4 regions of the Terrabacter sp. LjRoot27 genome follow, and region 4 is predicted to be linked to each of the others. Evidence: riboswitches for the same ligand, from Rfam matches in the RefSeq annotation. Region 4 holds a riboswitch; each other region holds the start of a gene.

Region 1 (2,723 bases), 710 kb from region 4:
ATGCTCGTCGGCGGCGGCGCCCTGCTCGCCGCAGCCGGAACCGGGGCCTTCGCCGCCCGCCGCGCCCGGTCGCGCGCCTGATCGACGGGACCACCCCCATGACCGAGCGCACCCGGCTCCCCGGCGCTGACCGCCCCACCCGTCGCTTCGGCGCGGGTGTGGCGGCGGCCCTGGCGGTCACGGCCGTCCTGGTCGTCGTCGGGATCGTGGCGCTCGTCATGGGCCTCCGGGGCAACCCGGGGACGCCCGGTCCGCCGCCTCCCGCGGCGGGCGGGGCTGCCTCGGCCTCAGCGCCGGCGCGCCCGTCCGGCAGTCCCACGTCGAGCCCCACGTCGAGTCCCAGGTCGAGTCCGTCGGCGTCCCCCGGTCAGGGCGGGACACCGACATCCGGCAGGACGGCCGGCGGCGACGCGAAGGGCAGCGGCATCGGTGAGTTCCTCGAGGCGTCCGAGCCGACGTCGATCGAGATCCCCTCGATCGGGGTGCGGTCGTCGCACTTCGTGCCGCTGCGCATCCAGCGCGACGGGACGATCTCCGTGCCGGGCACGGCTCAGGAGGTCGGGATCTACGACGACGGCCCCACGCCGGGCCAGCTCGGTCCGTCGGTCCTCGCCGCGCACGTCGACACCCCGTCGGGCGTGCCGGGCATCTTCTACGAGCTCGGCAAGGTCAAGGCCGGCGACGTCGTCAAGGTCTCGCGCCGGGACGGCTCGCACCTGACCTTCACCGTCGACACGGTCGCGGCCTACAAGAAGTCGCAGTTCCCGACCGAGCTCGTCTACAAGGGCGACTTCACCAAGGCCGAGATCCGCCTCGTGACGTGCGGCGGTCCCACCGACAGCCGCAACGAGTACCGCGACAACGTCGTCGTCTTCGGCCACCTGTCGGGCACCACCTGAGCCGCCGCGCGGCTCCACCAGCACCGACCCGAGGTATGCCGCGGGGTCCCCACCGAGGGACCCCGCGGCATACCCGTGGGGGGCTTGTCGGGCACCGCGTTGCGGTGTGATCCACGTCTCATCCAGCGGAAGGTAAAGCGTTGGTATAGACGGACACACCGGACATTCAAGGGCGATCGCCGCGCGTCGTCGTTACCGTGGCGTGACATTTGCCAGTCGCCTCGTCTAGTCTTCCGGGAGTCCGGCCACCTGGTCGGACTCTCGTGAGGTGGACCGCCTAGTCCTGTCACTGCCTGACGAGAGAGATCAAACCTTGTGACAGGAGCGGAGGAACCACACGTTTCTCCGGGCGTCCGGCGCAACGACTTCGGACGTCCTTGGGGTGAAGACCGAACCGCCCGTGACCTCGTCACGAAGCGGGGGTGGCCCGGGCACCTTTCCGCCCGAACCCGACAGCTAACTTCGTAGGCGCGGAGAGGTAACACGCGTGAACACTGAGAACATCCGCGGCCGCCATCGTGCGCCAGGCCGCCACAACCCCCTCAACGAGCTCAAGCTCCTCGCCCGCGAGTCGGCCCAGCCGGCCATGAAGGCGGGCGCCGTCGTCGCCGCCACCGGTGGGCTCGTCGCCACCTTCGCCAACCCGGCCAGCGCTGACACCCTCTCGCCCGCCCAGGGTGAGGTCGCGGCTGCTGCCGGCGTCGACGCCGCGGCCCCGGCCGCTGTCGGCCCGTCCACGGCTGCCGCCCCGGTCGCGTCGACCGCGCTCTCGAAGATCGGCTACGCGCCGGCCGTGCAGAAGGCCGTCGCCCAGCGCACGGCCAAGCCGGCCAAGCCGCAGGTCATCGAGGACGTCAAGGTCAAGACCGAGCGCGCTGCCGCCAAGGCCGCCGCCGAGCGCAAGGCCGCTGCCCAGCGCGCCTCGCGTGACCTGACCCGCAAGACGCTGACCACGAGCACCTCCTCGTCGAAGTCGAGCAGCAACGGCTCCGTCCCGAGCGCCTCGTCCGGCATGCGCGCCTCGTCCAACTGGGCCACCGACGGCCAGTGCACGTGGGGCGCCCTCAACAAGTGGTACCAGTCCGAGGGCTACTACCCCGGCGGCTGGACCGGCAACGCGATGGTCTGGGACACCGGCGCCGCCAACGCGGGCTACACCGTGAGCGGCACGCCGCGCACGCGCTCCATCCTCGTCATGGAGCCCGGCGTCCACGGCTCCTCGAGCGTCGGCCACGTCGCCTGGGTGACCGCGGTCAACGGCAACGAGGTGACGATCATCGAGATGAACGCCCTCGCCGGTGCGTACAACTACAACACGCGCACGCTGACCGACGGTCCCGGCATGAAGTACATCTACGCGCCGTGACCCACCGGGTCGTCGTCACGACGAACACCGCGGAGTTCTCCGCGACCTGAGCGCGTACGAAGGGGAGGATGCCTGTGCATCCTCCCCTTCGGCATGCCCGGGACGACGCGGCATACCCGCACCGGCCCGGCCGGGCACCCGACGCCCGCGTGGGATCGGCCACACCCCCAACCCTGGACACCCGGGAATGATCGACCGCCCGACCTCCTTGTCGCCTAGGTAGTTGAAGGCTCCACCGATCGTCGGTGGACGCCACCAACCCACCGACAGTCCCCTAGACGTGAGGAGCAGGCCTGTGTCGACGGCCTTCGAGAGCATCCGCATCGGCCGCTGGGACCTCCCCCAGCGCTTCGTCATGGCACCGCTGACGCGCAACCGCGCGGGCGAGGGCCAGGCGCCGACCGAGCTCAACGCCGAGTACTACGGCCAGCGCGCGAGCGCCGGCCTCATCATCACCG
Region 2 (2,723 bases), 2.6 Mb from region 4:
CGGCCGCTGACCAGCCCTCCTGACCTGGGCGTATGCCGTCCGCCCGGCTCCCGGGTCGGCCGCACCGTGGGTGCGGGCGCGGTCAGACCGTGTGGGTGGCGACCCCGCGCAGCAGGGCGAGGTAGTCCTCGACCGGGTGCGCTCCGCTCACGGCGGCATACCCGTTGGCGACGACGAACGGCGTCGACGTGACGCCCATCGAGCGTGCCTCCTGCTCGTCGGTCCTCACCTGCTCGGCGTACTCGTCGGAGGCGAGGACCGCCGACACCCGTCGCTCGTCGAGCCCGCACTCGCCGGCGAGGCGCTGCAGCACCTCGCGGTCGTCGATCTCGAGGCCCTCGACGAAGTGGGCGGAGTGGAAGCGCTCGACCGCCGCGGAGCGCAGCGCGGGGCCGCCCATCTCGCCCGCGAGGGCACAGAGCCGGTGCGCGTCGAAGGTGTTGGCGCGCACGGCGCGGTCCCAGTCGAAGACGAGGTCGTCGGCCTCGGCCACCTCGCTGGCCTTGGCGTTCATCAGCCGACCGGCACCCGCGTCGCCGCCGTGGCGCACCGACAGGTGCTCGCTGACGGGCACCGACCCGCCCGCCGGGACGTCGGGGTCGAGCTCGAAGGAGCGCAGGTGCACGGTGACGTCGTGGGGACGCTCGAACGCGGCGACGGCGGCCTCGACGCGGCGCTTCGCGACCCAGGAGTAGGGACAGACCAGGTCGCTCCAGAGGTCGAGCTCGATGAGGGTCGTGGACTCGGCGGCTGAGTGGTCGGTCATCGACTCAGTCAACCACGGACGCTCGCGTCACCGGGAAGCCGACGAGCCCCCACCGGGATCCGGCGGGGGCTCGTCGTGAGGCGTGAGAGGTGACCGCTCAGATGCGGCCGTACATCGACGGCGTCGTCCAGATGGAGTGGTTGCCGATGACGGTGCCGGGGCGCTGGGCGTCGATCATGCGGCCCGGGCTGACGTAGATGCCCACGTGGTAGATCGGCGAGCCGAAGAAGACGAGGTCGCCGGGGCGCGGGTTGCTGACCGGCGTCGAGGCCGCGGCCTGCGCGGACGCGGTGCGCGGGATCGAGATGCCGGCCTGGCGGTAGACGTAGGAGGTGAAGCCCGAGCAGTCGAAGCCGGAGGGCGTCGTGCCGCCGTAGACGTAGGGCACACCGAAGAAGGACTGCGCGATGCCGACGATGCCGGTGGCGCTGGGGTTGGGCGCCACGTTGAGGGCGGCGCGCGTGGTCGAGCCGGAGCGCGACGCGCGCTCCTGCGCGGCCTCACGCTCGGCAGCGGCCTTCTCGGCGGCCTTCTTCGCGGCGCGCTCGGTCTTGACCTTGACGTCCTCGATGACGACGGGCTTGACCTTGGCCTGCTTGAGGGCGGGCTTGGCGTAGCCGATCGCCGACAGGGCGTTGCCGGCCTTGAGCGTGCCGGCGGCGGGGCCGACGGCCGCGGGACCCGCGACGGCGCTGCTCGAACCGTCAGCGGCGTTCGCCGTGCCGGCGAACGAGGCGACGAGGCCACCGGAGGCCGCGACGATGGCCGCACCCTTCACGGCGGGCTGGGCCGACTCCTTGGCGATCGTCTTGAGCTCCGAGATCGCGTTGAAGCGACCGGGGGCGCGGTGGCGCCCGGGAACGTTCTGAGCCACGTTTGACCTCTCGACGCCTACGAGGTGAGCTGTCGGGTTCGGGCTGGAGGTACTGCCCGGCCTTCGCTCGGACCGTGATCGGTCCACGGAGGGCTTCACCCCGAGGGCGTCTCTCGACGCCCGGAGAAAGTGGTTCCCCCGCTCCTGCCATGCGGTTCGTACTGAGCCTCAGGTCGATGGCAGGACTAGGCGGTCCGACCCGGGGCACTCACTCGACGGGGAGAGCAAGTTCGCCCACCGTACCCAAGTACCTGTGCCTTGTCACCTTCGAGTTCCCGGAAGTCAAAGAATTTTCAGCGACCTCGGATCCGGGCCGGACGAGGTGTGGCAAGGCATGCCAAAACGACCCCGCAGACGGGGGCAAACCCTGCCGGATACGGCGTGTTCAGGCAGCCTGGCAGAAGACGTGGACGGCCACGTCGTCGGGCAGCGACACACCGGTGGAGGGCTCGCTGCCCTCGCGGACGGCCAGGACCCGGCCGCCGTCACGGACGACCTCGACGCGGGCGCCGGGCACGACGCCGGCGCTCGTCAGCAGCGCGAGCGCCTCCGGGTCGACCTGGACGGGCTCGCCGATGCGCCGGATCGTCACGACGGTCGGAGCGGCTCCCACGGCGGCGGTCAGGGTGCTGAGGCCGGTGAGGAAGTCCTCGTCCTGGCGCACCCCGAGCTCCTCGAGACCGGGGATCGGGTTGCCGTAGGGCGACTCGAGGCCCTCCCCGATGAGGCCGAGGATCTTGCGCTCGACCTTCTCGGACATGACGTGCTCCCACCGGCAGGCCTCGTCGTGGGCGTACTCCCACTCGAGGCCGATGACGTCGACGAGCAGCCGCTCGGCGAGCCGGTGCTTGCGCATGACGCGGGTGGCGAGGAGCCGGCCGTGGTCGGACAGCTCGAGGTGGCGGTCGCCCGAGACGGCGACGAGACCGTCGCGCTCCATGCGGGCGACGGTCTGCGACACGGTGGGGCCCGAGTGGCCGAGACGCTCGGCGATGCGCGCGCGGAGGGGCACGATGCCCTCCTCCTCGAGCTCGAAGATGGTGCGCAGGTACATCTCGGTGGTGTCGATCAGGTCCGTCACGG
Region 3 (2,723 bases), 3.1 Mb from region 4:
TGTGCTCGGACAGCAGAAGGGCCCGGTCGCGGTGACCGGGCCCTTCTGGACTGGAGCAGGCGGCACGAATTGCACGTACGTCTTCCTTCTGGAAGAAGGCTGTTCTGCTACTGAACTACGCCTGCGAGGCGTCGCCAACCGTAGCAAGACTCGGGGTGCGTCGTCCAAACGGACGCGCCGGATACTCGACCCAGTGGTGCCCGCAGGTCCCAGCCGCCCGCCGCCCCGGCCTGACCCGGCCGAGCGCCGAGGTCGAGCCCCAGCGCGTCAGGCCCGGGCGACCGTCAGGAGCCGTCGCGCAGCCGGCGGGCGAAGGCCGACGACCGAGCCCGCAGCTCCTCGACGCGTCGCTCGACGAGGGCGAGCGGGTCGAGGCCGCCCTCCATGCCGTTCGGCAGGCGCCGGACGTGCGTCGAGCAGCTGAAGTCGGCGTGCACGAGGGTGCCGAGGCTGTTGCCCTCGCGGCCGGACGCCCCGGCCCGGCGGGCCACGAAGAGTGCCACCTCGCTCGTCGCGAAGACGTCCTCGCACCACGCGCACATCGCGCTCGCCTTGCGCGTCCGCTCAGCGGTCCGGAGGAGGAAGCCGACGGGTTCGTCGTCGACGGGGACGACGGCATACGCCCGTTGCGGGTTGCTGCGGTCGACCCAGCCGAGGTAGTCGAGCGACTCCCATCGGGCGCCGAGGTCGAGGTCGGCGGGAAGGGTGGCCTGCTTCGCCTCACGCCGGGAGGCGTTGACGAAGGAGGCGCGGATCTCGTTGTCCGTCAATGGTTTCACGGTCTGTTCCTGTCAGACGGGCAGGACCGGGTGACCCGGTCAGCCGGGGTGGGGGAGGTGGAGCGGGACCGTGACCGCTGAGCAGGCCATGACGGCCACCCACCTCTCCGCGGGCCTCCCCGCTGACGACTGACGTGCTCCGACGGAGCAGCGTCCATGGTGCGTCGCGACGTCCCCGGTGGTCCACCGAATATCCGGCCGCCCGGCCCCCGAGGGCGTATGCCGTGGGCGTCCGGGAGTGCCCATCCAGCCTCCGCGGATGTGTCGAATGTCCGCCGAGGCGGCATTTGACCTGTCAACTATTGCCATAATCTGCCGTTTCGCGACCTTTTCGTGACCTGTCTGTCACCGTCGATGGATGCTCATCGCCCGGGGTCTCCCCCGAGCGGCCCACCGGACGCCGAGTCCTGTCCACCGGTGGGGCAGCCACGCAATAACGGACAGGAGTGGGGGACCCACTTTCGGGCCGGCCAGCCGGTCCTTGGGGTGAAGCCGCATCAGCGGCCGGGCATCTTCCGCCCGAACCCGACAGCTCACCTCACAGGCGTGGGAAGGAATCCACCATGCCCACTTCTACCCTTGCACGCCGAATTCCCTTGCAGTCCCTGGCGATCACGCCACTTCTCGCAGCCGCCCTCCTCGTCGGGACGGGTAGCGCGCCGACATCGTCGGTGACGCACCAGGCGGCCCCCAGCGCGGGCACCGCGCCTGTCACGATCAAGGCCAAACCGGTCGCCTACGTCTCGGCCGCCGTGCGAGCCGCGCGAGGACGGACGGCCGTCAAGGTCGCGGCCGCCCAGCAGGGCGACCCGTACCGCTACGGCGCGGCGGGGCCGTCGGCGTTCGACTGCTCCGGCCTCGTCTACTACACCTACCGCACCCGTCTCGGCGTCGGCGTCCCGCGCACCGCCAACGCCCAGAGGCTCGCCAGCGTCCGCATCAGCAAGTCGAACCTCCAGCAGGGCGACCTCATCTTCTTCATGTCCGGAGGTCGGGCCTACCACGTCGGCATCTACGCCGGCTACGGGAAGGTCTGGCACTCGCCCAAGCCCGGCCAGCGCGTCCAGCTCTCGAGGATCTGGACGACGAGCTGGGTCGCGGGCCGCATGCCCTGACCCCATCGATCGCACCGACGGCCCCGACGGCCCGTGACGCACGAAGGCCCCGACCGGCATACGGTCGGGGCCCTCGTGTCGTGTGGAGCGAGCGACGGGAATCGAACCCGCGTATCCAGCTTGGGAAGCTGGCGCTCTACCATTGAGCTACGCTCGCACGGGCCGCCCGGAGGTGCCCCGCGAAGGGTCCGCAAGGCGGCACGCGGCGTCAGTGTAGCCGACACCGCGCCAGTGCCAGGAACGCGACCCCAGGGGCCGAAACCGTCATGGATCTCGCCAAGCAGACCGCCTTCGTCGACCACGTCCGCGAGCGCGGTGGGGCGAGTGCCCAGGTGGCCGTCACCCTCGAGCAGTTCTTCGAGGGCAACGACTGCGAGTGGTGCATCGCGCCCAACCGTCCCGAGGACATGCCGCTCGACACGGTGCGCCGGGTGCTCTTCGAGCTGCGCGACCACCCGGAGGTCCACGACGTCCGGGTCGAGCTCGACGTGCTCGAGTTCCAGGACTTCCCCGACGACGAGTGGCCGTATGCCAGTGGGGTGGCCGTCATCACGACGCTGCTGCCCGAGGAGGTCGACGCCATGACGATCGACGCCGACACCGAGTCGAGCGGGGGTCCCGCCGCGAGCGCGGAGTGGCTCGTCGACGGACCGGTCGTCCCCGAGGGCCACCACTACGTCGGCGTGTGGTGGGACTGATGGCCGCCGACCGCGGCCCGGTCGTCACGGGCGAGCTCGAGCAGGTCACCGATGCCCTCTGCTACCACGGCGAGGGACCTGTCTGGTCGCCGACGTGGGGCGGTCTGCGCTGGGTCGATCTCCTCGCCGGT
Region 4 (2,723 bases):
GCACGGCAGCACCGCCGTCATGCCGCCCGTCGGGGCAGGCGGCGCCCTCGGCGAGGCCTCGACTGCAGGGAGCCCGGTGCGGTGGGCCCCACCCCCGACCGGCCCGCGGGCACCCGATCCCGACCCGGCGGCATACGACCACGGCTGGGACGACGAGCCCGCCTCGCCGGACGACTGGGGCGGCGCGCAGGCCTACGACGCCCGGCACGGGCGCGGTGGGCAGGACGTCGAGCAGGGACCGCAGGGCTACTGGCCCGAGGAGGAGTGGGACGAGGAGGACGAGCCCGTCCAGCGCGAGGGCGACCCCCGCATCGGCCTGCCGATGCGCACCGGTCTGCTCGCCGCGGTCGGGATCGCCTGGGTCGGTGCGCTCATGGCGTGGCCGGGCATCGCCCTCGTCGTGCTCGTCGTGCTCTCGGCCCTCGCCCGCGCCACCGACCGCTCGGTCACGGCGCTCGTCCTGCGCCGCTACGACTTCGGCCGACGGCGCAGCGACGTGCCCTTCGCCGTCGTCTCGAGCCCGTGGCACCTCGTCGTCGGCATCATCGCGACGGGGGTCGGCCTGCTCCTGCCCGTGGCGGTGGCGCTCGCCGGGATCTTCGCCGCCGCCCTGCTCCTCGCCGGCACGCAGGGCACCGACCTCGGGCCCGGTGCGCCGATCACGCTCGCCGTCGGCGGCGTCCTCGGCCTGCTCATGCTCTGGTGGGGCCCCGGTGGGGCCTCGCTGCGACGAGGGTCCCGCTCGATGGCGCGGCGGCTCGTGCCGGCCGGCCTCACCACCCAGATCGTCTCCGTGCTGCTCGCCGTCTTCGGAGTCGTGGCCGCGCTCGTGGCCCTGCAGCACGGCTCGAGCCTGACGTGGGACCCCTTCACGACCAACCCGTTCGGGCCGTGAGCGCCGGGCCTCGGTGAGCCGAGGTCCCGTTCGCGGGTCTGTGGGGCCTTCGTGCGGTCCTCGTGCGGTCTCCGTGCGGTCTCCGTGCGGTCTCTGTGCGGGCCCTGTGGTCCTAGCGCATCAACCCCTGAAAACGGCTGGGAAAAAGATCACGGAAGTGTCTCGACGTGTCTTGTGCGCTGCAGGAACGTCCCGTACCGTCAGTGCTCGGCGGCCTCGACTCTCGGGTCGAACGGGAGCATCACCACTCGGCTCCCGGGTCGCTTCGTCGCGTCCGGCTCCACACGAACGCTCCCACAACTTCACATGGACACCCATCAATCCGTTTCCCTGAGCGCGCCGAGCCTCGCCAGCCAGGGATGTAGCCCACATCCGTGGGCCGGGCGAGGACGGGGGACCCAGTGTGACCAGTGAGTGCATGTGTGTTCGAGCGCATGGCAAGAGGACGAGATCTGGTCTCGGGGTGAAGTCGCATCCGCGACGGGGCACCTGACGCCCCAACCCGACAGCTAACCCCGCAGGCGCGCGTCAGGAAGGATCACCCATGCAGTACATGTCCAAGCATGCTGCGGCCAAGAAGGTCTCGGCCAAGCAGCGCATCGCGGGAGTCGGAATCGCTGGAGCCGCCACCATCGTCGGTGGCATCGCCACGGGCGGGTCGGCCAAGGCCGCCTCGGTCTGGGACCGCGTCGCCGCGTGCGAGTCGAGCGGCAACTGGCACATCAACACCGGCAACGGCTACTACGGCGGCCTCCAGTTCGTGCAGAGCACGTGGCGCGGCTACGGCGGCACCGCCTTCGCACCGCGAGCCGACCTCGCCAGCCGGGCCGAGCAGATCGCCGTCGCGCAGCGCGTGCTCGCCTCCCAGGGCCCCGGCGCCTGGCCGGTGTGCTCGAAGCGTGCGGGCCTGACGCGCGCCAACGGCGGCGCCACGACGACCCCGGTCTCGCGGTCGACCGTCCGCAAGCCGGTGACGACGAAGAAGGTCGTCAAGAAGAAGACGTACGCCACCAAGCCGGCGGTCACGAACACCGCCAAGGGCGCCAAGATGACCGTGCACCGCGGCGACACGCTCGGCAAGATCGCCGCGCGCTACCACGTGTCCGGCGGCTGGAAGGCGCTCTGGAAGGCGAACGGCGCCCGCGTCACCAACCCGAACCTCATCTTCGTGGGCCAGACTCTGCGACTCCCGTGAGTTCCTGATACAACTGTGCCGGACGGCCTCGCGCAACCAACCCCTGGGTTTGCGCGGGGCCGTCCTTCACGTTCCGCGGCCGGGTCGTGCTCGCGGTTTGGGCGTATGCCGTCCGGCTCGGTTACGCTTTCGCCCGTCCGCGGCGCTCGCGCCCAGACGTGCTGGCGTGGCGCAATTGGTAGCGCACCTGTCTTGTAAACAGGCGGTTAGGGGTTCGAGTCCCCTCGCCAGCTCCACCTCGGTGCATGACTTCGCCTGATGCTCGACGTTCGGTCTTCGCCTGATGCTTGTCGGTGTCTCGGGTGATGCTTGACCGCCACTTCGGCTGATCCTCGACGCGGTCTCCACGTCACCCCAGGGGACTCTCCACGGACGCCGGCGGGCAGGGTTCATCCCGAGCGGATGAGGCGCCACGCGCGAGCGGCTCCTAGCGTTGAGGGCAACGCAGGCGGACCCGCACGCGTCGCGACCCCTCGTCCCGCGGGTGCTGGCACCCCGGCTGCCGCCCGGGACCTGTCGGCACCGTCCTGCACCTCCACCGGGCGCACTGCTCCACATCGGACGCACACCCAAGGAGAAGATGACATGACCGTCAACGTCGACGAGCTCGGTCCGGTGGACTGGATCGTCGTG

Evidence for each region. Region 4 has a riboswitch for cyclic di-AMP ahead of ACSQ2D_RS04300 (transglycosylase family protein). Riboswitches for the same ligand answer to the same signal wherever they lie in the genome.
Region 1: it holds a riboswitch for cyclic di-AMP, as region 4 does, so the genes downstream of both, ACSQ2D_RS00915 (CHAP domain-containing protein) here and ACSQ2D_RS04300 (transglycosylase family protein) in region 4, are expected to answer to the same signal.
Region 2: it holds a riboswitch for cyclic di-AMP, as region 4 does, so the genes downstream of both, ACSQ2D_RS16370 (C40 family peptidase) here and ACSQ2D_RS04300 (transglycosylase family protein) in region 4, are expected to answer to the same signal.
Region 3: it holds a riboswitch for cyclic di-AMP, as region 4 does, so the genes downstream of both, ACSQ2D_RS18700 (C40 family peptidase) here and ACSQ2D_RS04300 (transglycosylase family protein) in region 4, are expected to answer to the same signal.

What each region holds. Positions count from the first base shown of each region.
Region 1 covers NZ_CAXUSS020000001.1:213,097-215,819, reverse strand. The annotation lists gene ACSQ2D_RS00925 (hypothetical protein) at 1-81, shown strand, start outside; gene ACSQ2D_RS00920 (sortase domain-containing protein) at 99-899, shown strand; cyclic di-AMP (ydaO/yuaA leader) riboswitch at 1,194-1,382, shown strand; gene ACSQ2D_RS00915 (CHAP domain-containing protein) at 1,387-2,265, shown strand; gene ACSQ2D_RS00910 (alkene reductase) at 2,561-2,723, shown strand, end outside.
Region 2 covers NZ_CAXUSS020000001.1:3,553,252-3,555,974, forward strand. The annotation lists gene ACSQ2D_RS16360 (carboxymuconolactone decarboxylase family protein) at 1-23, shown strand, start outside; gene ACSQ2D_RS16365 (DsbA family oxidoreductase) at 83-766, opposite strand; gene ACSQ2D_RS16370 (C40 family peptidase) at 864-1,640, opposite strand; cyclic di-AMP (ydaO/yuaA leader) riboswitch at 1,643-1,818, opposite strand; gene ACSQ2D_RS16375 (metal-dependent transcriptional regulator) at 2,026-2,721, opposite strand.
Region 3 covers NZ_CAXUSS020000001.1:4,054,115-4,056,837, reverse strand. The annotation lists tRNA gene ACSQ2D_RS18710 (tRNA-Gly) at 52-125, opposite strand; gene ACSQ2D_RS18705 (FBP domain-containing protein) at 285-779, opposite strand; cyclic di-AMP (ydaO/yuaA leader) riboswitch at 1,199-1,341, shown strand; gene ACSQ2D_RS18700 (C40 family peptidase) at 1,343-1,894, shown strand; tRNA gene ACSQ2D_RS18695 (tRNA-Gly) at 1,978-2,051, opposite strand; gene ACSQ2D_RS18690 (hypothetical protein) at 2,161-2,592, shown strand; gene ACSQ2D_RS18685 (SMP-30/gluconolactonase/LRE family protein) at 2,592-2,723, shown strand, end outside.
Region 4 covers NZ_CAXUSS020000001.1:924,072-926,794, forward strand. The annotation lists gene ACSQ2D_RS04295 (protein kinase domain-containing protein) at 1-895, shown strand, start outside; cyclic di-AMP (ydaO/yuaA leader) riboswitch at 1,263-1,436, shown strand; gene ACSQ2D_RS04300 (transglycosylase family protein) at 1,440-2,090, shown strand; tRNA gene ACSQ2D_RS04305 (tRNA-Thr) at 2,251-2,326, shown strand; gene ACSQ2D_RS04310 (DUF6325 family protein) at 2,676-2,723, shown strand, end outside.